Linked DNA regions of Mesorhizobium japonicum MAFF 303099. The protein of the gene in region 1 interacts with the protein of each later gene in a pairwise test. Links are inferred from orthologs where the notes say so. Each region holds a gene or a part of one and is shown on either strand. Other genes may lie near its edges. The genes, in order: grxD and MAFF_RS15070.

Region 1 (14,936 bases):
ACAGCGCGGTCGCCGCTGGCGTACGCCGTATCGAGGCGCTGACCGGCGAGGCGGCCAGAAAACATCTCGACGAGCAGGACCGGCGCCTGAAGGCGGCGGCGGCCACGCTGAAAATCTCGCCCGCCGACGTGCCGGCCCGCGTCGAGGCTTTGCTCGAAGAGCGCAAGAAGCTCGAGAAGGACCTGACCGAAGCGCGCAAGAAACTGGCACTGGGCGGCGGGGCCGCAGCGGGCGCGCCCTCGGAAAACGAGACGGTCGCGGGCGTCGGCTTCCTCGGCAAGGCGGTCTCCGGCGTCTCGCCGAAGGATCTGAAGCCGCTGGCCGATGCCGGCAAGAGCTCGCTCGGCTCCGGCGTCGTCGTCTTCGTCGGCGCCGATGAAGACAACAAGGCGAGCGTCGTCGTCGCCGTCACCGACGACCTCGTCGGCCGCTTCAGCGCCGTCGATCTGGTGCGCGTCGCCTCCGCCGCCTTGGGCGGGCAGGGCGGTGGCGGGCGGCCCGACATGGCCCAGGCCGGCGGCCCGGATGCCTCGAAGGCCAATGATGCGATCGCGGCTGTGAAGGCGGCGCTCGAAGCCGCCTGAAAGCCATGACATGAATGTTCTCGTCCTCGGTGGCTATGGGTTGATCGGGGACGCCGTCATTGGCCGTTTGCTTCGCGACGGTCATCATGTGACCGGCCTCGGCCGCGATGTTCCGGATGCTGGGCGGCGCCGGCCGGCGGTTCGATGGATCGCGGCGGACATGTCGAAACTGCTTGCCGCTGAAGACTGGCTGCCGGTGGTTGCGGGCATGGACGCGGTGGTCAAATTCGGATCCGCAATCTGGCGCGGCAGGCGGCCATCGAAAACGCACCGCTGCCCGCCGAAGAGAAACGCCTGTTTCGCATCTGGTTTGCTTGCGGTTTTCCAGCCTTTGGCGCGGCGCTTGCGATCCTCTGGCCGATGGTGACCCGCCCCGAACTCGGGTTTTGAATGCGGCTTCAATCAGCCTTTTCAGACCGCGCAAAGCTCGCACGATCAGCGACGCGCGCATACCAATCCCGCATATCCGCGAACCGCGCCAACAGATCGCGCCCTTGCGTGACCTTGACGAAATAGGCGATGATCGGCGCGGCGTGCAGGTCCGCCAGCGTCAGCTGGTCGCCAAGCAGCCACGGACCTTGTGCCTTCAGCGATCTCAGCACCTTCAGCACCGTCTCAGCCTGAGCAAGGCCGCTGGCGATCAACGCCCAATCCGGCTCAACCTTTTCCAGGCGCTCGACGGCAACGTCCCAGACCATGGCGCGGTAGCCATAGGCGTCGAGCATGCCTGTCATCTGGCCCATCCTGGCGCGGCCGCGCGCATCGGCGGGCTGCAGCGCCGGACCGTCGAAAGCCTCGTCGACATAGCGGGTGATCGCATTCGTCTCGAAGAGGCGAAAACCGTCATGCTCGAAAGCCGGGATGCGGCCGAACGGGTGATGTTCCAGGTACCAGGCCGGTATGCCGTCGGCGGCGAAGATGTCGAGCGGCACCAGCTCGTAGTCGACGCCCTTCTCCTCCAGCGCCATCCGCGCGATGCGTACATAGACGCTGTAGTCCGCGCCATAGAGGATTGGCCTGGTCATGCTGTCAGCTCTTCGCTTTCGCTGGCCCAAAAAAGCGAAGGCTCCTTTCGGAGCCTTCGGCATGTGGAAATCTGGGTTCTTACGCCATCGCCTTCTGCAAGTTTTCGTCGATCTTGTCGAGGAAGCCGGTGGTCGAGAGCCAGGGCTGATCGGGACCGATCAACAGCGACAGGTCCTTGGTCATGAAGCCGGACTCGACGGTCTGGATACAGACCTTTTCCAGCGTCTCGGCAAAGCGCTTCAGCTCCGCATTGTCGTCGAGCTTGGCGCGGTGGGCCAGCCCGCGCGTCCAGGCGAAGATCGAGGCGATCGAATTGGTCGAGGTTTCCTCGCCCTTCTGGTGCTGGCGGTAGTGGCGGGTTACGGTGCCGTGCGCGGCTTCGGCTTCCACCGTCTTGCCGTCCGGCGTCATCAGCACCGAAGTCATAAGGCCGAGCGAGCCGAAACCTTGCGCCACGGTATCGGACTGGACGTCGCCGTCATAGTTCTTGCAGGCCCAGACATAGCCGCCCGACCATTTCAGACTGGACGCCACCATGTCGTCGATCAGGCGGTGTTCGTACCACAGCTTCTTCGACTTGAAGTCGGCCTCGAATTCAGCCTCGTAGACTTCCTGGAAAATGTCCTTGAAGCGGCCGTCATAGGCTTTCAGGATGGTGTTCTTGGTCGACAGATAGACCGGATAGTTGCGCAGCAGGCCGTAATTCAGCGAGGCGCGGGCAAACTCGCGGATCGACTCGTCGAGATTGTACATGGCCATGGCGACGCCGGCGCCGGGTGCGTCGAACACGTCATGCTCGATGACCTTTCCGTCTTCACCGACGAACTTGATCGTCAGCTTGCCCTTGCCGGGGAAGCGGAAATCGGTGGCGCGGTACTGGTCGCCGAAGGCGTGGCGGCCGACGATGATCGGCTTGGTCCAGCCGGGCACCAGGCGCGGCACGTTCTTCATGATGATCGGCTCGCGGAAGATGGTGCCGCCAAGGATGTTGCGGATGGTGCCATTCGGCGACTTCCACATCTTCTTCAGCTTGAACTCCTCGACGCGCTGTTCGTCGGGGGTGATCGTCGCGCACTTCACGCCGACGCCGTATTTCTTGATGGCGTTGGCCGAATCGATGGTCACCTGGTCGTTGGTGGCGTCACGATGCTCGATGCCGAGATCGTAATATTCGAGCTTCAGGTCGAGATAAGGGTGGATCAGCTTGTCCTTGATGAACTGCCAGATGATGCGGGTCATCTCGTCGCCGTCGAGCTCGACGACCGGGTTCGCCACCTTGATCTTCGCCATGGAAAGAATGCCTCGTTCAACAGTTGGGGGATGGCGGGGCCGGCCCCGCCAGGATAGGGACTTCGCCTATAGCAAAGCGATCCGGGCGGCGCAAACCTGGGCAATGCGGAAGCAGGCTGCTGCCGGCGCAATTCCAGGAAAGTGTGAAGCGGTTTTTCGTTCGAAGTTGCCGTAAAACAAGGGGACAGAGCGGTTCGGCATTTCCGCGAAACGGTGAGGCGATCCAGCAATCGTGAACAAAAAACGATGCCGCACTGCCCATCGAGAGGCAGGCGGCATCGCCTTTGTTTCATGCGCCGCACCCAGGCGGCTGGCGCTTATTGCAGCGGCGTGCCGCCAGGGCCCGGGAAGGCCGTGATCGGAGTGCCGTCAGCCACGTTGCCGGAGATCATGTTGTTCTTGAACGACTGGACGGCGCCGCTGCCGGTGTTGCTGACCCCGGTGACATTGCCGAACACGGTCGAGGCGCCGAGAAAGGCGATGGCGCTGCCGGCGCCGCTGGCGGCGGCGCCGTTGGCATTGACTCCGATGCCGGCATTGGAACTGATCGTGGTGTTGACGATCGTCGCGCGTACCGACGATGCCGCGGCGACGGACTTGACCGCCACCCCGTTGCCAGTGTTGCCGCTGACCAGGCTGTCGGTCAGTGCCATATTCATGGCGGAGGTGTTGCCGGTGCCGTCGACAAGAATGCCATTGGCGCTGTTGGTCAGTTCCACCCTGGACAGGATGGCATTGATGCCAACGGCGCCAGTCGTTTTGATAAGAATGGCGCCACCGACTGCCTCGGCTATCCGCGTATTGCTGATGTAGAGTTCGCTGGCCCCGTTGGGAAGAAATTCGACGCCATTGCTGGTCACCCGCTCGATGTTGCAGTCCTCGATATGCAGTTGACCTTGGCCGGTCATCCGCACGCCGTCGAGTCCGGTGCCCGCGCCGTCTATGTCGAGGCCGCGAAGATGCACGACGGAGCCGACAGGCGTATTGACGACGATGCCGTTCACGAGCGCCGAAAGCACACCGCCTTCGGTGGTTTTGCAGTCGATGGTGATGGATTTGGTGATGGTGACTGTGCCAAATCCGCCCGGGTCCAGACAGTTGATCTCGCCGGCCGTCGCCGTCTTCGAGATGGCGCCGGCAAACGTCTTACAAGGTGCCGTTCGGCTGCACGGATCGGCGTCGTTGCCGACGCCGGAAACCCAGGTCCGTGTCGCTTGCGCGGAAGCCGGAGCAATCAGGAAGACTGATGCCAGAAGTAACACCGCGATTGAAAGGAAAAACCGTAAGACGTTCATTTGCCCCTCCTGAAGTCTAGCCAACACCTTTGTCGGCCATTGAAAACCCGTGTCGAAACGCTTGGGGCATAGATAAATGACAGAAGCGTGCAAGACACGCTCCATCTTCAAAATGCGTTTACCGATACAGCTTGACCCCAAGCGGTTTTGATATTGCAATTTTCTAAGATGATGTCACAGAGACGGCCGGCCGCATCGCCGTATTTAACTATACATATAGCTAATAGGTTATTTCTGTAACCGGAAGATGTCGCCGATAAAAATAAGGCAGAGCCATCACGGAGTATAGGGTTGGATAGCGTGTCGTTGGCAGAGCGGCCGCGATGCCCACATCTCAACCATCTTTTGAGAAGATGCAGCACGTGGCTCGTCTGCTTGTACGGGCGCGTGACCATTTGCTCCAGCCCGCCGGTGGAGCGAATTGGGATTTTTCCCGCAAACACAGGGGTGGCGAGACAAGGCTATTTGTCGCCAGGTCACCGACAACTCTTCAAAAAGCCGTATCGATATGGCAGGACGCGGTGACCTCGTAGCGCAATCATCTGGAACACATGACCGGAAAAGACTTTCAGCGTGGCCCCGGCGGTCCGGCGATCATCCTCGTCGAGCCGCAGCTTGGCGAGAACATCGGCATGGTCGCGCGCGCCATGGCCAATTTCGGCCTGTCGGAACTGCGTCTGGTCAATCCGCGCGACGGCTGGCCGAGCGAGAAGGCGCGCGCCGCCGCGAGCCGCGCCGACCATGTCATCGATGCCGTGAAGGTGTTCGACGATCTGGCCTCGGCGCTTGCCGACCTCAATTTCGTTTTCGCCACCACCGCCAGGCAGCGCGATGGCTTCAAGGCGGTGCGCGGCCCCGTTGAGGCGGGCAGGGTGCTGCGCGCCCGCCATGGCATGGGGCAGCGCACCGGCATCCTGTTCGGCCGCGAGCGCTTCGGCCTCTACAATGACGAGGTCGGACTTGCCGACGAGATCGTCACCTTTCCCGTCGATCCTGATTTCTCCTCGCTCAACATCGCTCAGGCCGCGCTGCTGATGTCCTATGAGTGGATGAAGTCCGGCCTCGAGGACGAGACCAAAACCAATTTTTCAGGGCCGGAGATGAAGCCGGCCAGCAAGGAAGAATTGCATGGTCTGTTCGCCTATCTCGAAGGCGCGTTGGAAGCGCGCGGCTATTTCCGGCCGGCGCCGAAGAAGCCGAAAATGGTCGACAATCTGCGCGCCGTGCTGACGCGCGCCGGCTTTGCCGAGCCGGAGCTGAAGGTGCTGCGCGGCATCATTTCCTCGCTGGACAGGTTCTCGCCGGCAATGCCGCGCGGCGATGGCTCGCCGGGCGATGATCCAAGGCGGCTTCCGGCCGCCGCGCGCGCGGGGAAGGCAGACGCCGATCGCCAGGTGCGCAAGCCTGCCGGTGATGATGAGGACGCGCCGCCGCTGGGCGGCAAGGGAACCGACAATGACTGACCAGCCGATCCTGATGTTCGATTCCGGCGTCGGCGGTTTGACCGTGCTGCGCGAGGCGCGCGTGCTGATGCCGGACCGGCGCTTCGTCTATGTCGCGGACGATGCGGCCTTTCCTTTCGGCGCCTGGGAGGAACCGGCGCTACGCACCCATATACTCGATCTCTTCGTCAAATTGCTGGACCGGTTTGCGCCTGCGATTTCCGTCATTGCCTGTAACACCGCCTCGACGCTGGTGATCGATGCGCTGCGCGAGAGATTTCCGGGCCATCCCTTTGTCGGCACCGTGCCGGCGGTCAAGCCGGCGGCGGAGCGCACGCGCTCCGGCCTGGTTTCGGTGCTGGCGACGCCGGGTACGGTGAAGCGGCAATACACGCGCGACCTGATCAGCAAATGGGCGCAGAAATGCCATGTCCGCCTGGTGGGCAGCGACAGGCTGGCGGGCCTTGCCGAAGTCTATATGCGCGAGGGTTTTGTCGACGAGGAAGCCGTGCGCGCCGAGATCGCGCCCTGTTTCATGGAACATGAGGGGCTCAGGACCGACATTGTCGTGCTGGCCTGCACCCACTACCCTTTTCTGGTCAACCGCATGCGCAAGACCGCGCCCTGGCCTGTCGACTGGATCGATCCGGCCGAAGCGATCGCCCGGCGAGCCCTTTCGCTGCTGCCGCCCGTCGACGGGGCGCTGCCGCAAGGCGAGCCCGATATCGCTGTCTTCACCTCAGGCAAGACGGATTTCGCCATCGGCCGGCTGATGCAGGGCTTTGGACTGTCCGTGAGGTAATGCATGTCGCCCAAAAGTGACCTCGGTTTTGGGAAAACGACATGCATAAAATCAAGACCTAAAGCGGCGGAACGCCAGCTGCTCAAACAGGTTCGAAGACGATGCTGCGTTGATCCGGATCGGCCGAGGCCAGCTTTAGCATCACTCTGTCGCCCTGTCTGAGACCGGAGGCCTTTACGGTGGCGACGACAGGCATGTCGGCAAGCTGAACGCGCACACCATGGTCGACGAAGTCGGTGACAACGGCTTTGAACGTTTCCCCTTCGCGTCCGCTGAGCATGACCGCCTCGGCAAGGTCGATGGCCGCATGGTTTATCTGTGAAGCGCGGGCATCCGCACGTCCCATCACCTTCGGCAGCCCAGCGAACGCATCGGTGACGGCCTGCGGCACGGCCTGGCCGTTGGCGATCGCCAGCGCGCAGCGCACGACATAACGATCGGCCAACCGCCTGAGTGGCGCGGTTGCATGGGCATAGGTCGCGGCCATCGCCTCGTGCCAGGGGACAACGCCTTCCTGGTAGGGCTGGTAGGACGCGCCATTGCCCGCGCGGCGGATTTCCAGCATCAACGCCGCCTGTTTCGGATCAGCCGGATCGAGTGTGCGCTGGTAGTCGCGCAGGCTGGTCGAGGCCGGCCAGGACAGGCCGAGCGCCTGTGCCGCGTTGCGCAGTCTCTGCTCCTTGGGATCGTCCGGCCCAGACATTACCCGGAACAGCCCGGTCTTGTGCGTCAGCATGGCGTCGGCGATCGCCATGTTGGCGGCCAGCGAAAGCGCGGCGTTGTCCTGCTCTGATTGCAATATCGGCCTGAACGAAAGCCGGAATGTGCCGTCGGCGAGCCTTTCCACCTCCTGCTCGGGCGGGTCGACGCGGGAAGCGCCGCGACGCTCTTCGTTTGCCGCCATGCGCCGCGCCATTTCGGCGAAGTCGGCCGGAACGTCGGAGGCCTTTACGCTGTCATAGGCAAGCTTCGCGCGGCTTTGGATGATTGCCCGCTCCGCGCCGTCCAGTTTCGTCGCCCCGTCCTCGGCGACCCGAACGGTGAAGACAACGGCTGGACGTGGTCCGTCCGGCAGCAGGCTCGCCGCGCCCTCCGCAATTGCCGGCGGGTAGAGTCCGGCCTTGCCATCCGGCAGGTACAGCGTCTCGCCCCGCGCCCAGGCTTCGCGATCGAGCGCGTCGCCGTCCTCGACGAACCAGGCCACGTCGGCAATGGCATAATGCAGCAGAAGATCACTGCTGCTCGCCTCGATCGAGAACGCCTGGTCAAGATCGGTGGAGGCAGCCGGATCGAGCGTGACAAAGGGCATCGCGGTTCGATCGACATGCTGGTTCGGCACACGTCTGGCCGCCGTCTCGGCCGCGGCCACTACGTCTACCGGAAATCCACCCGGCACGTGGAATTCGGTGCGGATTTTCGCCAGGCCGGCGGAAAGCGCTTGCGAGGGGTCTGTCAGAGACTTCATTCAGCCGTCCTACACCAGGGCTCCGGACACGGGAAGGCTGCCGACGAAATCGTCAAAGCCAGCCGCCTGACGGGCTGCCAGCGGCCGACTGAGAACTGGGCCACTGGCGCTGGAACCGCCGCCGAAGCGCGGCGTTTCTCCTAACGGCAAAGGAGAAACCGCCATGCCAGCCACCTCGAAAGCTCAGCAGAAAGCCGCCGGCGCCGCACTCTCCGCCAAGCGCGGCGAGACGAAAAAGAGCGAACTCAAAGGCGCTTCCAAAGGGATGTACGAATCCATGAGCGAGAAGCAGCTCGAGGAATTCGCCGAGACCAAGCGCAAAGGGCTGCCGGAAAAAAAGTCGAAAGACTGAGTGTCGTTCGCGAAACATCGACCAAACAGGCAAGGCCCGCAGCGGAACTGCGGGCCTTTGTTTCTTCAAGCAAAATCTTCGGGCAAATGTTTTGCCTTACCAGCGATGGCAGCGCCGTATCCGCTCGACGATTACCCTGCGATGACCGTGCCGCCACACCACTCTCTTCTTGACGATGATGCGACAGACCTGTTTGTGACCGTGCCAATGGCGCGCCATTGCCGGCTCCGGCGCAACCGCCATCGATCCGGCAAGCACCGCGGCACCGGCCAGGGTAAGGAAGAACTTCTTCATGCTAATTGGACTCCTCTTGTTCCAGATCCCTTCCTGGTGCCGCTGGTGCAAACCTTCCGGCACACATTGCTCAACGTCGTGAACGCTATAGGGTCGCGTTGCGCCGCGCCACTGACAAGCTTGACACCGGTTAAATCTCGGTTTAACCAGCCGCCAACGCCGGGCAGCGATGTCCGGTGTTTGTTTTGTATGCGCAAGACCGGTTGCCTTGGTTTCTGATCTTGTTTGAACTGACGTGTCCCGTGGGTTTTCCGCCGCGTTGCGTGGGAAAACCCTGTCAGGTCTCGAAAACGGAGGCCAGAGGAGGGCGCGTTTCCTTCACCCGGACCATGAGGTGCCGGGTGTGTTGTTTTGAAAAGGGAATGCGATGAGCAAGCGCGAATCCGCGAAATATAAGATCGACCGCCGTCTCGGCGAAAATATCTGGGGCCGCCCGAAGTCCCCGGTCAACAAGCGTGAATACGGCCCCGGCCAGCACGGCCAGCGCCGCAAGGGCAAGCTTTCCGATTTCGGCCTGCAGCTGCGCGCCAAGCAGAAGCTGAAGGGTCACTATGGCGACGTTTCGGAAAAGCAGTTCCGCAAGGTCTATGAAGAGGCCGACCGCCGCAAGGGCGACACCTCGGAGAACCTGATCGGCCTGCTCGAATCGCGTCTCGACGCGGTCGTCTACCGCGCCAAGTTCGTCCCGACCATTTTCGCCGCCCGTCAGTTCGTCAACCACGGCCACGTCAACGTCAACGGCAAGCGCGTCAACATCGGCTCGTACCGCTGCAAGCCGGGCGACGTCATCGAAGTGCGCGAAAAGTCGAAGCAGCTGGTCATCGTTCTGGAATCGGTCGGCCTCGCCGAGCGCGACGTGCCGGACTACATCGAAGCCGATCACAACAAGATGGTCGCGACCTTCTCGCGCATCCCCGGCCTGGCGGACGTTCCGTTCGCCGTGCAGATGGAACCGAACCTGGTCGTTGAATTCTATTCGCGCTAAGCGAACGCTTTTCTGCGATACCGAAAAGGCCGCCCCTGAAGGCGGCCTTTTTGTTGGCGCATCCCGCTTTGCCGTTTCGATTTTGCGGCCGATGCGCTAATCCGTGCGGACATCACATCCCGGGGCCGCGCCATGAACATGCTGCCAGACATCGAGACGCTTGAAACGGCCGCAGAAGGGGGCTCCCATCCGCTGTTCGCCGATGTGCCGTCCTCGGTCGAGTTCAACAAATTGCGCAAGCGGCTGCTGCGGCTGACCCGCCAGGCGATCGAGGACTTCTCGATGGTGGAGCCGGGCCAGCGCTGGCTGGTCGCGCTGTCGGGCGGCAAGGATTCCTACGGCCTGCTTGCCTTGCTGCTCGACCTCAAATGGCGCGGGCTGCTGCCGGTCGAATTGCTGGCCTGCAATCTCGACCAGGGCCAGCCGAACTTTCCCAAGCACATCCTGCCCGATTATCTCAACGCCAACGGCATCGCGCATCGCATCGAATATCAGGACACCTATTCGGTGGTCACTAACAAGCTGCCGGAAGGCAGCACCTATTGCTCGCTCTGCTCGCGGCTGCGGCGCGGCCATCTCTACCGCATTGCGCGCGAGGAGGGGTGCTCGGCGCTGGTGCTCGGCCACCACCGCGAGGACATTCTCGAGACCTTCTTCATGAACCTGTTCCATGGCGGCCGTCTCGCCGCCATGCCGCCAAAGCTGCTCAACGACGAGGGCGACGTCATGGTGCTGCGGCCACTGAGCTATTGCGCCGAGATCGACCTCGAGAAATTCGCCGCGGCGATGCGGTTCCCGATCATCCCTTGCGACCTCTGCGGCAGCCAGGAGGGTCTCCAGCGCAACGCCATGAAGGCGATGCTGGAAGACATCGAAAAGCGCATGCCCGGCCGCAAGGACACCATGATCCGCGCGCTGTCCAATACCAGGCCGTCGCATCTGCTCGACAGGAAACTGTTCGATTTCGCCGCCCTGAACCAGACCCTCATCACAGGACAAGACGCTTCAGATGACATTTGACGATAACGCGATCGACTGGCTGGCCAGCCTGCTGGCCGAGGCCGCCGACACCGAAATCATGCCCCGCTTTCGCCGGCTGGGCGACGGCGATATCAGACAGAAGACCTCCGCCGCCGATCTGGTGACGGAAGCGGACGTCAACGCCGAGCGGCTGATCACCACCAGGCTGCGCCAGAATTATCCCTCGGCCATGGTTGTCGGCGAGGAAGCCTGTTCCGACGATCCGGCGCTGCTCGACGGGCTGGGCGACGCCGATCTGGCCTTCGTCATCGACCCGGTCGACGGCACCTTCAATTTCGCCTCCGGCGTGCCGCTGTTCGGCGTCATGCTTGGCGTCGTGGTCAAGGGCGAGACGGTCGCCGGTATCATCCATGATCCGGTCGGCAAGGACTGGCTGATCGGCGCCAAGGGTGGCGGCAGTCATATCCGCCATGCGCATGGCAGCCTGGAGAAGGTGCGGGTTGCCGCAAGCGCGCCGATCTCGCAGATGACCGGCGCGGTCTCCTGGCAGTACATGGCCGAGCCCGACCGCACCCGACTGGCCTGCAACCAGACCAAGACGCTGTCGCAGTTCAACTACCGCTGCGCCGCCCACGAATACCGCTTGCTGGCGAGCGGCCATGGCCATTTCGTCGTCTACAACAAGCTGATGCCGTGGGACCATCTCGCCGGTGTGCTGATCCATGCGGAGGCCGGCGGCCATGCGGCGCGCTTTGACGGCAGCGCCTATCTGCCGTCGCATGTCGGCGGCGGTCTGCTGGTCGCCCCCGATCGAGAAAGCTGGCAGGAGTTGCGCCGCGAACTGTGGGCTGGATAGGATCATTTTCCGAGGCCGGCGCTTGACTGCCGGGTTTGTGCGGCCGAAGAATTGGTGCGCAGGCGGGGGCTCTCGAATGAAATCTCGGTTCGCGATTCTTGCGGCGGCTCTTGCCGCAATCTCGTTTGCGAGCGCCAGCGGGGCGATCGCGCAAGAGCGCCCTTGCCACAGTCCCGATCCCGTCAACACCCTAAAGGAGATGTCGGAGGCTATCTATGCCTGCTGGAGGCCGCCAGCGGGAACCGCGGGCATGTCCTTGACGCTGCAGTTCTCGCTGCGCCGCAACGGCACGCTGATCGGCAAGCCTCGCGCCACCTATTCCGATCTGGGAACCGATCCGCAACTCAGCCGGGCCTTCGTGGCATCCATCCTCAAGGCACTCGACGAAGCGTTGCCATTGCCCTTTTCGGACGGCATGGGCGGAGCAATTGCTGGACGCATGCTTGCGCCTCGCTTCACGGCGGCGCTTGAAGGTGCATCCTGACGCACATCGTCTAATGCAGGTCGGTGATATGCCCTGAAATGGGTGGGTTATGCGGCTGGAACATCTTGCCGCGCTCGGCGATGAGGATCATCAGCAGCGCGGCGACCGAGACGCTGCAGAAGCCGGCGGCAAGCGGCGTCACCGTGCCGTTGAAGGCCTGGCCGATCAGCGTGCCGAGAATGCCGCCGAGAAACGTCTGCATGAAGCCCAGTATGGACGATGCCGTGCCGGCCAGCTGGCCGAGCGGTTCCATCGCCAAGGCGTTGAAATTGGCGCCAAGCGCGCCGAAGGGAAGCATGGCGCTGGCAAAGAAGGTGATGAACAGCCAGAGCGGCATCTTGATTTCCAGCGAAACGACCAGCCAAGCCAGGCTGATGACCAGAAACAAAAGCAACGCACTTTGCGACAGACGGCGCATGCCGATGCGGCCGACAAGGCGCGAGTTCAGAAAATTGGAGAAGGCGAGCACGCCGGCGACCCCGGCGAAAATGACCGGGAACATTTCGCCGACGTTGAAGATGCCGACATAGATCTGCTGCGCCGAGGCGATGAAGCCGAACATGGCGGCGAAGATGAAGGTGCTGGCAAAGGCGTAGCAGAGCGCGATGCGGTTGGTGAGCACGATGCGGAATCCGCCGAGGACGGAGGAAACCGTCAGTTGCCGGCGATATTCGGGACGCAGCGTTTCAGGCAGGCGCAGCAGCGACCACGCCGACACGATCAGCGCGCCGACGGCCATGGTGACGAAGATGTAGTGCCAGGTCGCAAACAGCATGATGAACTGGCCGATGCCCGGCGCAATGACCGGTATGGCCATGAACACCATGAAGATCAGCGACATGACCTCCGCCATGCGCCGGCCTTCGAACGTATCACGCACGATCGAGACCGCGATGACGCGCGTGGCGGCAGCGCCGATGCCTTGCACGGCACGGCATATCAGCAGCGTTTCGAAGCTTGGCGCGATGGCGGCGGCGGCGGCCGCCGCCACATAGATGATCAGCCCGGCGACGAGCGGCGAGCGGCGGCCGAACCGGTCGGAGATCGGTCCGAAGAACAGCTGGCCGCCACCAAAACCCAGAATGTAGGCGGTGACCACATATTGCCGGTGGTTTTCATTCTCGACGCCGAGCGAGGCGCCGATCTGCTGCAGCGCCGGCAGCATGATGTCGATGGCCAGCGAATTCAGCGCCATCAGTGCCGCGCACAGCGCAATAAACTCCCAGCGCGGAATAGGCAGTTTGCTTGCCGATTGCGGCGCTGTTGATTGCTGGTCCACGGCAAGTCCGATCTTCTCAAGCAAAAATGCGCCGGCGGGCCGGCGCATTGGCTCGTCTTTATCCCGATATCGGGACATAGAAATTGCCGAGGTGGGGCTGCCCCGGTGTTCAGTGCAGTCGCGACGACATGCCCAAAACCGAAATCAGGCGGCGCCTTTGACGCTGACGCCCTTTTCGACCAGGAAGGTCTGCAACTCGCCGGCCTGGAACATCTCGCGGACAATATCGCAGCCGCCGACGAATTCACCCTTGACGTAAAGCTGCGGGATCGTCGGCCAGTTGGAATAGTCCTTGATGCCCTGGCGCAGTTCAGCCGAGTCCAGGACATTCACGCCCTTATAGTCGGCGCCGATATAGTCGAGGATCTGGACGACCTGGCCGGAAAATCCGCACTGCGGAAAACCGGGCGTGCCCTTCATGAAAAGGACGACGTCGTTGCCCTTCACTTCATTGTCGATGTAGTCGTTGATACCGCTCATGGAATTTCCTTTCACGCCTGTGGGAGTCAGGCTCGAAGCATGTCTTTCAAATAAACCCATAGGTTGCCCGAAACAAGACATTAGCCACGCCATGGCCCAAATGGCGCAAAGGATGGGCGGGTTTGGGCCAAGCGGTGTTGGCCGGAATGGCCTCAGTCGGGGACACTGGTCTGCAGCGCCAGTGCGTGCAGCACGCCGCCCATATTGCCCTTCAGCGCGTCATAAACCATCTGGTGCTGCTGGACGCGGCTCTTTCCCCGAAAGCTCTCGGCGACGACTTCAGCCGCATAGTGGTCGCCGTCGCCGGCGAGGTCGCGGATCGTCACCTTGGCGTCCGGAATGCCGTCCTTGATCAGTTTTTCGATGTCGTGGGCATCCATTGCCATTGCACAATTCCTGTTTCGGGCGGGCGACGGTGTGGCCGCCCGTGCGATGAGAGTCGGGGTAAACCTAAAGCCTTTCCGGCCGCGATTGAAGCCGTTCCGTCCGCCGTCGGCGCGATTGTCGCCTAGGATGCGTTCGTGCCCGGATCGACCGCATCGGCCGCGGGGTCGTCTTCGCGCATCGAGAAGGTGCGGCCAAGGCTGAAAACCAGGATATAGAGGGGGATGTTGACCGCAAGATCGGCGATCGGCAGGTAGCTGGTGATCTGCCAGACGGGCGAGAAGAACGGTTGGCCATAGCCGTCGCAGACAAGCGACGAGCCATATTCCCACAAGGCGCCCAGAACGGCCGCGACGGCGAAGAGCTTGATGCAGGTGACGATCCGGTTTGCCCGTGCCGGGTCCGGCAGAAGCCGGTTCCAGAACACCAGACAGACGATCGGAACCGCATAGATGAGGTTCTGCAGCACCAGCATCGGCAGCGTGCCGTTGGCCGCGTCAAGGAACTCGGCGCGCGTTTCCAGCCGCGGGCAAACCTCGCTCGAGGTCGTCGACAACAGGAAAAAGACGAACGGCCCGAGGAACCAGAAGAAGAACAGCGACGGCCAGAAAACGACTGCAAGCAGCGCCCGGGCCGCCAGTGTGCTCAACTGGCCTGGTCCATGAAGCGGGGGAACCAGCCTTCATGGGCGGCCTTCAGATCGCCGACCGGGATCGCCTTGGCATCGCCGAGCTTCAGCGCATCGCCTCCGGTCGAGCCGATCCACGGCGCGAAGATGCCGAGTTCGCCCTGCTGCTTGCGGATGGCGTCCCATTCATCGCCATGCGGGTCGATCGACAGTGTCAGCAGATAGCGGCCCTGATCCTCGCCGAACCAGACCGGGATGGGATCGGTGCCGACAAGGCCGGGAACGGTCGCGCCGATGCCCGACGCCATC
Region 2 (14,918 bases), 2.8 Mb from region 1 along the record:
TGGTGGCGACCCCAAGCGCATTGTCGGCATGGGCCATTCGGCTGGCTGCCATCTGATCGCACTAACCGGCATGCGCGGCGGGCTGCCCGGCGTCGCCGGCCTGCTTCTCGACGATACCAGGGCCTATGATCTTGCGGCGCTCGAGAAGAATGGCGGCATGGTGCGGGCCTATGCGCGGGTCTTTTCCGATCCTTCGCAATGGGCGGCACTTTCGCCGGCCAGTTATGTCGATGGCCGCAAGCATCCGCCGACCTTCATCGCGTATTCGGGGGCGCCAGGCCGCGGCGAGGAGTCGAAAGCCTTCGCCGAGCGCCTGCGCGCCACGGGCACCGAGGTGACGCTGTTCGACGGCAGCGCCTATACGCACATGTCGATCAACCGCGATTTCGGCAGGGATGGCGACGCGCTGACCGCTGCCGCGGTGACGTTCCTGAAATCGACCGTCGGCTGATCGCGGCCGATTTCCGCCCGCCCCCTTCTGCAACTGGATCATGCCAAAAGCAGCGGCAGGATATTGCCGTGCGGACATCGCTAGGTGCAATTGGTTCTCATGACTTGGAGAAAAATTGCATGAATGGCGCCGATGTCCTGTGCGACGTGCTGCTGGCCAATGATGTGACGGTCTGCTTCGCCAATCCCGGCACCTCCGAAATGCACTTCGTCGCCGCACTCGACCGCAAGCCTGAGATGCGCTGCGTGCTCGGCCTGTTCGAGGGCGTGGTGACGGGCGCCGCCGACGGCTATGCGCGCATGACCGACCGCCCGGCCGCGACTTTGCTGCATACCGGCCCGGGCCTGGCCAATGGGCTGGCCAACATGCACAACGCCCGGCGTGCGTTCAGCCCGATGATCAACATCGTCGGCGACCACGCCTCCTATCATTTGCCGCTCGACGCACCGCTGACCAGCGACATCGAGGGTTTGGCGGCGCCGATGTCCAACTGGGTGCGGCGCATTGCCGGGCCAGAAGACGTCCAACCGGCAGCGGAGGCGGCTTTCCGCGCCTCGCTGACGCCGCCAGGTGTCACCACGCTGATCCTGCCGGCGGATGCGGCCTGGGGCGATGCTGCCCCGGCCTCGCCGGGCAAGGTCGTGCTTCCGCCGCCGCCGGCCGTCGATAGGGACGCCGTGCGCGAGGTCGCCTCGGCGATCCGTGCGGCTCAGGGGCGTGTCGGCATAATCGTTCGCGGCCGAGCGGCGCGCGCCGATGCGCTCGAGATCGCCGGCCAGATTTCGACGGCCTTCGATGTCCGCCTGTTCGGCGAGGTCCTGATCGCCCGGATGCAACGCGGGCGTGGGCGCGTCGCACCCACACGCATCCCCTATCCGATCGATGTGGCGACGGCGCTGCTGGCAGATATCGACGTACTGGTGCTGGTCGGCGGCAAGGAGCCGGTTGCCTTCTTCGCCTATCCGGGAAAACCGGGACGGCTTGTGCGCGACGACTGCCAGGTGCTGACGCTCGCTGCTCATGGCGATGATCTGCATGCGGCGCTGGAAGCGCTGCGCGACGAACTCGGCGTCAAACCATCGCTACAGGCTGACTTCGCAACCGCTTTTCCCGACGAGGCTGCGCCGAGCGGCGGGCTGACGGACGATGCCATCGCGCTGTCGGTGGCGCGCAAGTTGCCGGATAATGCGATCGTCTGCGACGAGGCGGTCACCTCGGCCAGGCGTTTCTTCGCCCTGTCGGCCTTTGCCGCGCCGCATGATTACATGATGGGCACCGGCGGATCGATCGGCGGCGGCATTCCGATGGCGACAGGAGCGGCGATCGCGTGTCCAGACCGCAAGGTGATCAATCTGGAGGCCGACGGCAGCGGCATGTACACGGTGCAGGGCCTGTGGACGCAAGCGCGGGAAAATCTCGACGTGGTGACCATCGTCTTTTCCAACCGCACCTACGCGATCCTGCATGGCGAGATGAAGAATGTCGGCGTCAACGCGATCGGCGAGAACGCCAGGCGCATGCTCGACCTCGACCATCCCGCGCTGGACTGGGTGTCGCTGGCCAAGGGCATGGGCGTGGAGGCAGCGCGCGCCGACACATGCGAACGCTTCGATGCGCTGCTGGACAGTGCCCTGTCGCGGCGCGGGCCGTTCCTGATCGAAGCAGTGATCTGACCGCGCCTCGGAGGGGCAGGGCGGACTGACCTTACCAGCGGGTCTTTTCGCCGGGCGCCGATGGTTCGATCGCCAGCGCGTGCACGCCGGCCTTCAGTTCGTCGGCAAGCAGTTCGTTGACGGCGCGGTGGCGGTCGATGCGGCTCATGCCGGCAAAGGCAGACGAGACGACGCGGACGCGAAAATGCGTTTCGCCGGTGCCGTCATAGCCGCCGTGATGGTCCGAGCCGTGGTGATGGTGGCCGGCGTGGAGATGGCTTTCGTTGATGATGACCAGCCGCTCCGGCGAAAATGCCTTGTTGAGCTTGTCTTCCATGGTCGCCTGTATGGACATTGCCGTCTCCGTTCACCACATATGGCTGGCGCACCAGCCCGGGGGCCGCTCTTGCGCAACTAAATCCGCCATTCGCCTGCTTTATGCCGCGATTCAGCGGTTAGGGCGATGATCGCGAAAATGTCAATTCTTGTTTCGCATCTGCGAACGCCCCATAAATGGGTGAGATGAAGCCGTATCCCAAATATTTCGAGAAGATTCGCATCCGCCCGGAGAAGGATGCGGAGCTGAAGTCGCACTCGCCGATCTGCCAGTGGGACGGCTGCAAGGAGCCGGGCACCCATCGCGCGCCGGTCGGGCGCATGAAGGAGGGCGAGTATTTCCGTTTCTGCTTCGACCATGTGCGCGAGTACAACAAGGGCTTCAACTACTTCTCCGGCGTGCCGGACACCGAGGTCGCGCGCTTCCAGAAGGAAGCCATGACCGGTCACCGGCCGACCTGGAAGATGGGCGTCAATGGCGCCTCGACGCGCTCGTCGCCCGACATGGCGCAAATGCGCTCCGGCCGCGCCGGCTATTACAACCGCATGCGCGACCCGTTCGACCTGTTCAAGGGGCCGAAGGATCCGCGCGAGGCGCGCGAGCGCAAGGCCAAGCCACTTGAGGCCAAGGCGCTGGAAACGCTTGGCCTTGATACAAAGGCGACTGGCAAGGATATCAAGGCGCGCTATAAGGAACTGGTGAAACGTCACCATCCGGATGCGAATGGTGGCGACAGAGGTTCGGAAGACCGGTTCCGCGATGTGCTGCAGGCCTATCGCGTGCTCAAACAGGCGGGCCTGTGCTGAGCGACCCTACGGTTTGTGTCGCTTTCCAACTTTCATAAGGTTGGAAAAGGCTCTAAGACCGCCCCCGAACAAAATCGATTGCCGGCGAAACGGGACGTTTCGCCCGTGGAGACGTTGAGAGATATGAACAAGGTCGATCGCGACATCGCCAACCTGCCCGACACGACGGTGTCGGTGAAGGACAAATTCGGCTTCGACTCCAAGATGGTGGTGCCGGCCTATTCGGTGACATCAGAACATGTGCCTGACGTCGATCCGGACTATCTGTTCGACAAGGCAACGACGCTGGCGATCCTGGCCGGCTTTGCCTACAATCGCCGCGTCATGGTGTCGGGCTATCACGGCACCGGCAAGTCGACCCATATCGAACAGGTCGCCGCCCGTCTCAATTGGCCCTGCGTGCGCGTCAACCTCGACAGCCATGTCAGCCGTATCGACCTCGTCGGCAAGGACGCGATCGTGGTCAAGGACGGCTTGCAGATCACCGAATTCCGCGACGGCATCCTGCCCTGGGCCTACCAGCACAATGTCGCGCTGTGCTTCGACGAATATGATGCCGGCCGCCCGGATGTGATGTTCGTCATCCAGCGCGTGCTGGAATCCTCGGGCCGGCTGACGCTGCTCGACCAGAGCCGGGTCATCCGTCCGCATCCGGCGTTCCGGCTGTTCTCGACCGCCAACACGGTCGGACTCGGCGACACGACCGGCCTTTATCACGGCACGCAGCAGATCAACCAGGCGCAGATGGACCGCTGGTCGATCGTCACCACGCTGAACTATCTGCCGCACGACAATGAAGTGAACATCGTGCTGGCCAAGGCCAAGCACTATCGCGACACCAAGGGCAAGGACATCGTCAACAAGATGGTGCGCGTCGCCGACATGACGCGCTCGGCCTTCATCAATGGCGACCTGTCGACGGTGATGAGCCCGCGTACGGTCATCACCTGGGCCGAGAACGCAGAGATCTTCGGCAATATCGGTATGGCGTTCCGGCTGACCTTCCTCAACAAGTGCGACGAGCTGGAGCGTTCGGTGGTGGCCGAATTCTACCAGCGCGCCTTCGGCGAGGATCTGCCCGAGAGCGCCGCCAACGTGGTGCTGGGGTAACATCACTCAATGGGAACAACCCGTCGGACGTTCCTGTGGAGTTTTTCAATCCTCTGCTTTGGTTTCGGACAGGCAGCCATGGCCAAGGACGAACCATTCAAACCCGGGCAGACTTGGACGTATCGCGGAGCGACGCCGATATCCTCGCGGGTGATCATAGGTGCGGTCGACAATCTGGAAGGTGAAGATCAACCGGTCGTGTCGATTTCAGTCACCGATGCGCCGATACCGAATGACGGAAAGCCGCTGCAAACTGTTCCCCACCTCCCTATAGCGGCCAACCAGCTTAGGGAGAGTGTGGTTGAGCTTGAGGGGACGGGAACAATTCCAGATGGCTTCGGCCATGGATATGGTCTGTGGAGACAGGCATATGACAGTGGGAAGGGCGGTTACTTTACAATCTCGGTGGAAGAGATTGTTGGCCTCCTCCGCTCTCAGCTTGGCCAACAGCCTGTGGCGAAATAGAGATAGATAATGGCGGGTCCGGGCGACAACACGCGCAACAAGTCGAAGACGGGGTCTGAAGCCGACAGCTTCAAGCGCGCCGTCACCGTCTGCATGCGCGCCATTGCCGGCGACAAGGACATGGAGGTCGGCTTCGCCAAGGACAGGCCGGCGCTTGCCGGCAGCCGCGCCCGACTGCCCGAACTGCCGAAGAAGGCCTCCAAGACCGATATTGCGATCACCCGCGGCCTCGGCGATTCCATGGCGCTCAAGCGCGCCTGCCATGATGCCCGCATCCACAGCAAGCTGGCGCCGGAAGGCAAGGCGGCGCGCGCCATCTATGACGCGGTCGAGCAGGCCCGCGTCGAGGCGATCGGCAGCCGCGCCATGCAAGGCGTCGCCGACAATATCGGCTCGATGCTGGAGGACAAATACGCCAAGGCCAATCTTGTCGACGTCAAGGACAAGGCCGACGCGCCGATCGAGGAAGCGCTGGCGCTCATGGTGCGCGAGAAGCTGACCGGCCGGGCGGTCCCGAAAAGCGGCGAGCGGCTGGTCGAGCTCTGGCGTCCCTGGGTCGAGGAAAAGGCCAAGGCCGACCTCGACGGCCTGTCCGCGAAGCTCGACGATCAGCAGGCCTTCGCCCGCGTCGTGCGCGAGATGCTCGCCTCCATGGAGATGGCCGAGGAACTCGGCGACGACCAGGAGACGGAAGATTCCGAGGACAATGACGACAACCAGCCGCAAGGCGATGAACAGAGCGAGGAGGGCGGGGAAGAGGATTCCGGCTCCGAGCAGTCGCAGTCCGAGGATGCCGAGGCTTCGGCCGATGACGAGCAGTCGTCCGAGACGGAGGCGTCCGACGCCACCGCCGACGATCTGTCCGACGACGACGATGCCGACGCCGAAACGCCCGGCGAGGCGCGCCGCAACGACAACCCCTTCACCAATCTTCCGAAGGAAATCGACTACAAGGTCTTCACATCAGCTTTCGACGAGACGGTCGGCGCCGAGGAACTCTGCGAAGAGGAAGAACTCGACCGGCTGCGTGCCTTCCTCGACAAGCAACTGGCCAATCTGTCCGGTGTCGTCGGGCGGCTGGCCAACCGGCTGCAGCGCCGGCTGATGGCGCAGCAGAACCGGTCCTGGGATTTCGACCTGGAAGAGGGCTACCTCGACCCGGCGCGGCTGGTGCGCGTCGTCATCGACCCGATGCAGCCGCTGTCCTTCAAGCAGGAACGCGACACCAAATTCCGCGACACGGTGGTGACGCTGGTGCTCGACAATTCGGGCTCGATGCGCGGCCGGCCGATCACGGTCGCCGCCACCTGTGCCGACATTCTGGCGCGCACGCTGGAACGCTGCGGCGTCTCGGTCGAGATCCTCGGCTTCACCACGCGGGCGTGGAAAGGCGGGCAAGCGCGCGAGAAGTGGCTGAAGGACGGCAAGCCGCCGAACCCCGGCCGCCTCAACGATCTGCGCCACATCATCTATAAGTCGGCCGACCATCCGTGGCGGCGGGCACGGCGCAATCTCGGCCTGATGATGCGTGAAGGCCTGCTCAAGGAAAACATCGACGGCGAGGCGCTGCTGTGGGCGCACAACCGGCTGATTGCCCGGCCCGAACAGCGCAAGATCCTGATGATGATCTCGGACGGCGCGCCGGTCGACGATTCGACGCTTTCGGTGAACCCCGGCAATTATCTCGAACGCCATTTGCGCGCCGTCATCGAGCTGATCGAGACGCGCTCGCCGGTGGAATTGCTGGCCATCGGCATCGGCCATGACGTCACGCGCTATTATCGCCGCGCCGTCACCATCGTCGATGCCGAGGAACTGGCCGGCGCCATGACCGAGCAACTGGCCTCGCTGTTTGCCGAGGAAAGCGCACGCGACACGCGGCGCGGCGGCATGCGGCGCGCCGGATGATCTTTTCACGCGGCGGGTTTCGGCAAACGCTCTTCGCCGCCATCGCCCTGTTCGCCGGCGTGGCGTCCGCGCCAGCCAGTTCGGCCGGGTCGGCTGCGGTTGAACCCGTCGAGGTTTCGTCCCGCCCGATCACCGAATTCCGCATTGGCCGGACCGACAAGCAGTTCGGTTCGCTCGAATTCGTCGGCGGGCTGGAAATGACCTCGAAATCGCGTGATTTCGGCGCGCTGTCGGCCTTCCGCTTTCTCAAAGCGGGCAGCGATTTCATCGGCGTGGCCGACACCGGCTACTGGTTCTTCGGCACAGTGGCCCGCGACACCGACAGGCGGCCCGTGGGCATCCAGAACTTCCGCATGCAGCAGATGGTCGACCAGGGCGGCCAGCCGATCGACGAGAAATGGGAGGTCGATGCCGAAGGCCTCGCGGTCAAGGATGGTATCGCCACTGTCGGCTTCGAGCGCAACCACCGCGTTTCCCAGTTCAGGATCGACCCGCAGAACATGAAGGCGCCGTACCGGCAGCTGGATTTCCTGGTACCGGCGCGCGAGCTGCGCCAGAACCGCGGCTTCGAGACCGTCACCCATGCCAATCCCAATGGCCAGCACGCGGGCGGTCTGGTCGTGGTGTCGGAGAAAAGCCTCGACAAGGCCGGCAACATCTATGCCGCCATCATCGAAGGGCCGCACAAGGGCGTCTTCACCGTCAAGCGCAACGGCGATTTCGACATCACCGATGGCGCCTTCCTGCCGGATGGCGACCTTTTGCTGCTGGAGCGCAGTTTCACCATGGCAGGCGGCCTGAAGATGCGGCTGCGGCGCATCCATGGCGAGAGTGTCGAGAAGGGCGCCGTCGCCGACGGGCCGGTGTTGCTGGACACCGACATGGGCTACCAAATCGACAATATGGAAGGTCTCGACGTCTGGATGCGCGATGACGGCGCGGTGATGGTGTCGCTGATCTCCGACGACAACCATTCGATCCTGCAGCGCAATCTCTACCTGGAATTCATCCTGCACCAGGATTGAGTGATAGCCCCAGGAGCCGGCCGGCGCGCTCGCGTCCTTCCTCTACCCCGTCGATCGGGAGAGAGGTGGCGAGCGAAGCTCGACGGAGTGGGGGGTCGACTGTTCATCAACTCCACTTGATTGCTCCACTTGATTGCCCGCTTGGTGGGGGTCGACCGCCCATCAGTCGATTTGCCCTCCTCAAAACACTTTAGTCCAGACTTGACAATTGCCGCCTCCGACGCAATACTCAAGTCCATGCTTAACTATTCCGAGATCGACAGCATCCTTCGCGCTCTTGTCGAGCCCACGCGTCGCCAGATCCTGGAACGGTTGAGCCGCGGACCGGCCACCGTCAGCCAGCTGGCGGAGCCTTTCGGCATGACCTTCGCCGCCGTCCTACAGCATCTGCAGGTGCTCGAGGCCTGCGGGCTGATCCGCAGCGAAAAGATCGGGCGGGTGCGCACCTGCCGGATCGAACCGGGCGGGCTCGCTCCGCTCGCCGACTGGATTGCGGAACGCCGCATTCCGGCGGAACGCCACCTCGACCGACTCGGCGAGATTCTTGCCGAGACGGACCAACCATCCCCGAAAGTTCAAGATCAGGAAAAGGACGAGCAGACATGAACCAGATCGCCCCCGTGAAGGACGAGCATTCCGTCATCCACTCCACATTCACCATCGAGCGCACGTACCCGCAATCGCCAGATCGCGTCTTCCATGCTTTCGCGGACAAGGCGACGGTGCGGCGTTGGCGGGTCGACGGCGACGGTTTTACCGTCGCCGAATTCAGCTTCGATTTCCGCGTCGGTGGTGGCGAGGTGTCGCGCTTCAGCTATGGCGGCGGCCCGGAGGTCAGGCTCGACGCCCAGTTCCAGGACATCGTTCCCGATCAGCGCATCGTGTTTTCCTATCGGATGGCAATCGGGCCGCAGCCGATGTCGGCATCGCTGACCACGGTGGAACTGACACCCTCGGGCGATGGCACAAGGCTAACCTATACCGAACAGGGCGCCTTCTTCGATGGTGTGGATTCCGCCAAGGGGCGGGAGGAGGGGACCCGCGGGCTGCTGGAGGCCCTGGCCGCGGAACTCCAGAAGTGGAAGTAAAAGCCGCCTGCGGCCGTTTCGCTGCCCCGGCTTCCGATCAAGGACGTGAGCCGTTGGTGGCGAGGCGGCCCGCTTTTCGGCCTCGCGCAGGATGCCGATGATCTCCGTCGTGAATGTCTCACTTCAGTGGAGCGGCCAATTCTGACAGGCCCACCAGTTCCGGCCCAATAAAGGACAGCAAGGCTTCGGCTCGCCGCGATCGACGGCTGGCGCGGCGATGGATGACATAGATTGGTATGTCCGTGGACTGCCAATCGGCAAAGAGCCGGACGACGGAGCCGGATTCGACATGCCGCTGCACGAAGAAATCGGGCAGGACGGCGATGCCCAGGCCCTGCGTGGCAGCTTCGAGCAAGGCAGGATAGGTGTTGGCGCTGAACCGGTCCGAGCGAACCGTGATTGTGGCGATTTCGGCCTCGCGCGACAAGGCAAGCTCGCTTTCCCCATCGCCGAAAGCCAGCATGGGCAAAGTCCTGGCCACGGTTGCCAGGTCCTTGCCGGCCAGGCTATCGGCGATGGCCCGGTTCGCGACGAGCACCCGCCGGAATTGGCCGACGCGGCGCGCGACCATGGCGTCGTCGACGATTGCCCCGACACGGAACGTAAGGTCGAGGTGGGGATCGAACAGATCCTGATAGGCATAGTCGAGGCGAAGAGCGAGACGGATACGGGGATGCAACTCCAGGAACGGTGCAAAACACGTCTGCAGAAGCCAGGCGCCGAGTTCGGGCGGCGCGCAAATGCACAAGGGGCCCGCGAGCCCGTCGGCCTGCGCCTCCAGGGCTTGCGCCAGGTCATCGACGTCGCCCAGCAGGGCCTGCCCGCGCTGGCATAACAGCTCGCCGGCAGGTGTGACGATAAGACGTCGCGTGGTGCGCTCAAGCAAGACGCATCCCAGCCGCAACTCCAGCCGCCGGATAGCCTTCGACACGGCGCTCTTAGTCGTACCCGCTTGCAAGGCAGCCCTGGTCAGCGAGCCCTGGCGCGCGACCTCGAGAAAGAGGGCTAGGTCGGCCAGCGATATCGTTTCCTTCTTGGCTACAGTGTTGTTCATGAGGCCTCACTTTATCGTTTTCTGGAAACAAAATATGGTGCGGGCCAACCTGTCAATCGGAGTGTCGTCATCATGCTGAATCGCCGTATCGTGCTCAAAACCGCCCTGGCGGCCTCAGGAGGCATCCTGATGTCGGAGACCGCGAGCGGTCTGTCGGCAACACCCGGTCAGCCCCTGGTCTATCGCGACGATGGAACCGATTTCTCTGGCCGAATAGTCATGCCCGACGGCGCGGTGCGCGGCAGCCTTGTCTATGTTCCCGACTGGTATGGCATCTATGACTATACGCTGGCCGAGGCGCGCCGGTTCGCAAGCCTGGGCTTCGCCGTGATGGTAGCGGATGTCTATGGTGCGGGCGTGCGCATCACTTCCGACGCCCAGGCGACACAAGCCAGCCAATTCCTGCGGGACAATCCGCGCACCGCGTCGCGCCGCTTGCAAGCCGGCGTCCGCGCGTTTCGCGACGTCGTTCCACAGGCGCCTTTCCTTGCCGCCGTCGGCTTCTCGCTCGGCGGTTTCTGCGTCCTGGAGATGCTCACGGACGCGCCGCTGGTTCGTGGAGCCGTCATCCTGTCCGGGGCGCTTGGCCAGCCGGCCGGCGACTATGCCGCGATCGAGACGCCCATCAGGTTTCATCATGGAACGCGCGACATGGTGGCCGATGTGGCGCGGGTTACGAAGGTTCTGGCCTGGCTTGAGGCCAAGGGTTGCGACTGCGCCTTGACCCTCTATGCCGGCGCCAGGCATGCCTTCACCAATCCCAACCTTCCCTCCGGCGGCGACGGCTGGCTGGGCTATGACGCCCGCTATGCCGGGGAAGCCGACGCAGCGACAGAGTCGTTTCTGCTGTCCTTGAAGGGCTAATATCGAGGCTCTAAAACCTGCCCGCGGCGGTGGCGATCCAGATGACATGACGCGCGCCGCGCTTGCCGTTGGCGCGCGTGTTGACCTCCTCGACGGCAAAGCCTGCCTGCTTCAGCCGCCGCGTGAAGCCGCTGTCCGGTCCTTGCGACCACACCGCCAGCACGCCACCCGGCTTGAGGGCGGTGCGTGCGGCGCCGAGGCCTGCGAGGCTGTAGAGGGCGTCATTGCCCTTGTGGACGATGCCTTCGGGGCCGTTGTCGACGTCGAGCAGGATGGCGTCCCAGGCCGCAGACCCGGATCGGATCAATTGCCCGACATCGGTCTCCTGGATGGCGACGCGGGGGTCGTCGAGACAGCCGCCGAACACCTCCGCCATCGGGCCGCGTGCCCAGACGACGACCGCCGGCACCAGTTCCGCGACGACGATGCCGGCATCCTTGCCGAGTTCGGCCAGGGCGGCGCGCAATGTAAAACCCATGCCGAGGCCGCCGATCAGAATCCTCGGCTGGCGATGGCCCGCAATCCTTTGGCAGGACAGTTTGGCCAGCGCTTGCTCGGAGCCGCTGAGGCGGCTGTTCATCAGCTCGTTGGTGCCGAGCATGATCGAGAACTCGCTGCCGCGCCGCTTGAGGCGAAGTTCCTGGGCTCCATCCCCGGTCTTTGCCGAATCGAGATGGACCCAGGGGATCATGGTTTTAGACGGCCAGCGCCGGCTGGCTCCAGCGGGCGGCGAGCAGCCGGTAGGGGATGAGCGCGACCACCGCGATGATCAGCTTCACCGAGAGATCGCCCAGCGCCCAGGAAACCCAGCGCATGGCCTCGATGTGGAAGACACCCATCAGCGGTGCCGTTTCGAGCGCAAAGCTGTCATTTGGGCCGGCGAAGGCGAAAGCGGCGGAGAAGGCGACGGTGAAGAACACCATGGTGTCGAAGATCGATCCGACCAGCGTGCCGAGGATCGGCGCCCGCCACCAGCTCTGCCGGCGCAGCCGGTTGAACACGGTGACGTCGAGCAGTTGGGCGGACAGGAACGCCGCGCCTGAAGCGGCAGCTATGCGCACCAGCCGGTCGGCCGCGGTCTCGAATTCGATCAGGCCATGGCGGAACAGGAAGGGCGGGACGAGGATCGAGCAGACCACCGCCGTCATGAAGCCGACAAAGACGATCCGGCGCGCCACGGCAGGGCCATAGCGGCGGTTGGCAAGGTCGGTGACCAGGAAGGAGAAGGGATAGGTGAAAGCGCCCCAGGTGAGCAGGTCGGCCAGCGACAGACCGCCGATCTGGCCCTGCATCGGGAACTGCACGAGGATGTTCGATGCCACGACGACAAGCGCCATGGCGGCCACGAAGGGCAGATATCGCGAGAAGGAAGTCATTTTTTTATCCTGGGTAATGGAACCAGCGGAGCATCATGCCTATCGGGCCGGTGCTCGCTTCGTAGTCGAGCACCGGATTGTCGAACCCTTGCGGATCCATCCGATGCTCCAGACCAACAAGAGGTTGGCCCGGGCGGTCCCCCGCCTTTGTCCGATGTCAGGCAGCGACCTGTTCGGCCAGCTTCTTGGCGATCTGCTTCTTCAGCAGGCGCGCGCGCTGCGACAGTTCCTTGACGTCGGCCTTGGCCAGGAAAGCGTCGAGGCCGCCGCGATGTTCCACCGAACGCAGCGCGTTGGCCGAAATGCGCAGGCGCACATTCTGGTTCAGCGCTTCCGAAATCAGCGTCACATTGACGAGATTCGGCAGGAAGCGACGCTTGGTCTTGTTGTTGGCGTGGCTCACATTGTTGCCGGTCTGGACTGCCTTGGCAGTGAGTTCGCAGGTGCGGGACATAGTTCTAACCTTCAATTCTCTCGGGACCTGCCAAACATTCAAGCCCACGCCGGGTGGCGCGCGGTTCTGGTCAGGCGGCCTTATGGAAAAAGTTGGCGTTCCATAGTTGCATTTCAGCGGTGCGTCAAGCTCCGGCTTCGCCACGGAAGCGCCCGGCATTTCATATTAAGGCCGGATTTCATCCTATAAGCAGTCTCATAGGGACACGCCAGACCGGAGTCGCCCACCTCCGGCCGAAAATCAAGGATCCGATCCCGCATGCCTCGTTTGCCTCACGCACTTGTTGCCGTGCTTGCTGTCGCCTTGCCGTCCGCCGCGTCGGCTGCCTCGCCGCAGTCCTTCAAAGGCGAATACACGGTGTCATTCCTTGGTCTCTCGATCGCAAGATCGACCTTCTCCAGCCATTACGAGAACGGCGCCTATGCGATCGATGGTACTGTCAGCGCCGCCGGACTGGCCAAATTGTTCGACGACACGCGGGGCACGATCTCGTCCAAGGGCACGATTTCCGGCAAGAAAATGGTGCCCCAGGCGTTCCGCGCCGATTACACCTCCGGCAAGAAGGTGTCCGCGATCGATATTCGCTTTGCCAATGGCGCCGTCACCTCGACACAGGTCATCCCGGCGCCGGGCAAGCGCGACCCCAACGACTGGGTGCCGATCGGTGCCGGCGACCTGGCATCGGTGCTCGATCCGATGGCCGCGACCGTCATCCATGCCGACAGCCTCGACCAGGTCTGCGGCCGTACGGTGAAATTCTATGATGGCGAGATGCGCGCCGACCTGACGCTGACCTATGCTTCGAAAGGCACGATCACGGTGCCGGGGTACAAGGGCGATACCATCACCTGCCGGATGGGGTTCGAGCCGGTGGCGGGCTACCGCAAGGGCCGCAAGGCGCTCAACTATCTCAAGAACAAAAGCCGGATGATGGTGACGTTTGCGCCGCTCGGCCAAACCGGCGTATATGCGCCGATCCACGCCACGGTAGGGACCCAGATCGGTCCGCTGACCATAAGCGCGAGACGGTTCGAAGCGGTACAATAGGGCCGCCCTGGAAACAGAACAGGGCGCGCCACGGGAGGGGACATGGCGCGCGCAACACTGATCGGTTTTTCAGCGGTCGCCATGTGGGCGCTCCTGGCGCTGCTCACCGATGCGTCCGGCAAAGTGCCGCCGTTCCTTTTGTCGGCGATCACCTTCTCGATCGGCACCGGTGTCGGGCTTGTCGCGCGGCTGTTCATGCCGGCCGCCGACAAGAGCCAGAAGATACCGCCGCAGGTCTGGCTGATCGGTATCGCCGGCCTGTTCGGCTACCACTTTTTCTATTTCACCGCGCTGCGCAACGCGCCGGCGGTCGAGGCCAGCCTGATCGCCTATCTTTGGCCGCTGCTGATCGTGCTCGGCTCGGCGCTGATGCCGGGCGAAAAGCTGGCGTGGAACCATGTCGTCGGCGCCTTGCTCGGTCTGGCCGGCACCGTGCTGATCGTCACCAAGGGCGGTGGGCTGGCCTTCGATGCGCGCTACGCCTTCGGCTATGCCATGGCTGCCGTCTGCGCCCTGCTCTGGTCGTCCTATTCGCTGCTGTCGCGTCGCTTTCCCTCGGTGCCGACCAGCATCGTCACCTGGTTCTGCGCGGCGACCGCCGTGCTGTCGCTCGTCTGCCATCTGGCGCTGGAACAGACAGTGTTGCCAAATGGCGCCGGCCAGTGGCTGGCCGTACTCGGGCTTGGTTTGATGCCGGTGGGTGCGGCCTTCTATGCCTGGGACATCGGCGTCAAGCGCGGCAACATCCAGGTGCTGGGCGCGGCAAGCTACGCGGCGCCGCTGCTCTCGACGCTGGTGCTGATTGGGGCCGGTGTCGCTGAGCCGTCGCTGCGCATCCTCGCCGCCTGCGTGCTCATCACCGGTGGAGCGGCCCTGGCGGCGAAGTCGCTTTTCCTGCGCAAGCCGGCCGAAGCTGAGAGCGGAGCCAAGGCATCCGAAAGCGGAGCCGGGGCATGATGATGCCGTTTGCCGGCGGCATCGACGCCAATGCCAATGCGACGCTGATCTTCTCGCTGGTGGCGGCGGTGATCTACGCCTTCACGCTGGGCATGCCGCCGAGCCTTGCCCGCTCCGCGGCAAAGACGCTTGCGGTCGCGATGCTCGCCGTGCTTTCGGCGCTGCAGGGCGGCCCGCTGTTGCTGGTCGCGGCCCTGGCGCTCAGCGCGGTGGGCGATGCCTTCCTGTCGCGCGACGGCGAAAAGGCGTTTCTCGGTGGGCTCGCCAGCTTCCTTGTCGCCCACATCGTCTACATCGCGCTGTTCCTGCGCAGTGGCGGCGGGT

The links.
Region 2: the proteins of grxD (region 1) and MAFF_RS15070 interact in binary tests that used the Escherichia coli proteins (3 or more experiments, as listed by UniProt). The link is inferred for Mesorhizobium japonicum MAFF 303099 from one-to-one orthologs.

What each region holds. Positions count from the first base shown.
Region 1 is NC_002678.2:27,445-42,380, forward strand. The notes cover bases 11,948-14,936. They hold grxD (Grx4 family monothiol glutaredoxin), read right to left. Parts: upstream 13,616-14,936; coding sequence 13,280-13,615; downstream 11,948-13,279. Other genes in these bases: MAFF_RS01290 (multidrug effflux MFS transporter), read right to left, coding at 11,948-13,135; MAFF_RS01300 (BolA/IbaG family iron-sulfur metabolism protein), read right to left, coding at 13,768-14,001; MAFF_RS01305 (hypothetical protein), read right to left, coding at 14,124-14,648; purL (phosphoribosylformylglycinamidine synthase subunit PurL), read right to left, coding at 14,645-14,936. Also shown: alaS (alanine--tRNA ligase), read left to right, coding at 1-584; MAFF_RS41385 (NAD-dependent epimerase/dehydratase family protein), read left to right, coding at 595-951; MAFF_RS01230 (glutathione S-transferase family protein), read right to left, coding at 983-1,609; MAFF_RS01235 (NADP-dependent isocitrate dehydrogenase), read right to left, coding at 1,689-2,900; MAFF_RS01240 (right-handed parallel beta-helix repeat-containing protein), read right to left, coding at 3,218-4,195; MAFF_RS01245 (RNA methyltransferase), read left to right, coding at 4,747-5,658; murI (glutamate racemase), read left to right, coding at 5,651-6,439; MAFF_RS01255 (ribonuclease R family protein), read right to left, coding at 6,522-7,904; MAFF_RS01260 (DUF3008 family protein), read left to right, coding at 8,068-8,256; MAFF_RS01265 (hypothetical protein), read right to left, coding at 8,353-8,550; rpsD (30S ribosomal protein S4), read left to right, coding at 8,918-9,535; tRNA 2-thiocytidine(32) synthetase TtcA, read left to right, coding at 9,668-10,555; MAFF_RS01280 (inositol monophosphatase family protein), read left to right, coding at 10,545-11,372; MAFF_RS40460 (hypothetical protein), read left to right, coding at 11,623-11,856; more of MAFF_RS01290, read right to left, coding at 11,867-11,947. UniProt on the Escherichia coli protein: Monothiol glutaredoxin involved in the biogenesis of iron-sulfur clusters.
Region 2 is NC_002678.2:2,861,968-2,876,885, reverse strand. The notes cover bases 808-3,778. They hold MAFF_RS15070 (BolA family protein), read right to left. Parts: upstream 2,459-3,778; coding sequence 2,156-2,458; downstream 808-2,155. Other genes in these bases: cobS (cobaltochelatase subunit CobS), read left to right, coding at 3,370-3,778; MAFF_RS15065 (J domain-containing protein), read left to right, coding at 2,617-3,246; MAFF_RS15075 (acetolactate synthase large subunit), read left to right, coding at 808-2,124. Also shown: MAFF_RS15080 (alpha/beta fold hydrolase), read left to right, coding at 1-451; more of MAFF_RS15075, read left to right, coding at 571-807; more of cobS, read left to right, coding at 3,779-4,356; MAFF_RS15055 (hypothetical protein), read left to right, coding at 4,435-4,821; cobaltochelatase subunit CobT, read left to right, coding at 4,831-6,729; MAFF_RS15045 (esterase-like activity of phytase family protein), read left to right, coding at 6,726-7,754; MAFF_RS15040 (ArsR/SmtB family transcription factor), read left to right, coding at 7,992-8,360; MAFF_RS15035 (SRPBCC family protein), read left to right, coding at 8,357-8,842; MAFF_RS15030 (LysR family transcriptional regulator), read right to left, coding at 8,961-9,896; MAFF_RS15025 (dienelactone hydrolase family protein), read left to right, coding at 9,969-10,760; MAFF_RS15020 (spermidine synthase), read right to left, coding at 10,771-11,451; MAFF_RS15015 (queuosine precursor transporter), read right to left, coding at 11,456-12,136; rpmB (50S ribosomal protein L28), read right to left, coding at 12,294-12,590; MAFF_RS15005 (DUF3108 domain-containing protein), read left to right, coding at 12,849-13,637; MAFF_RS15000 (aromatic amino acid exporter YddG), read left to right, coding at 13,680-14,594; MAFF_RS14995 (lysoplasmalogenase), read left to right, coding at 14,591-14,918. UniProt on the Escherichia coli protein: Transcriptional regulator that plays an important role in general stress response. Has many effects on cell morphology, cell growth and cell division. Acts by regulating the transcription of many genes, including dacA (PBP-5), dacC (PBP-6), ampC and mreB.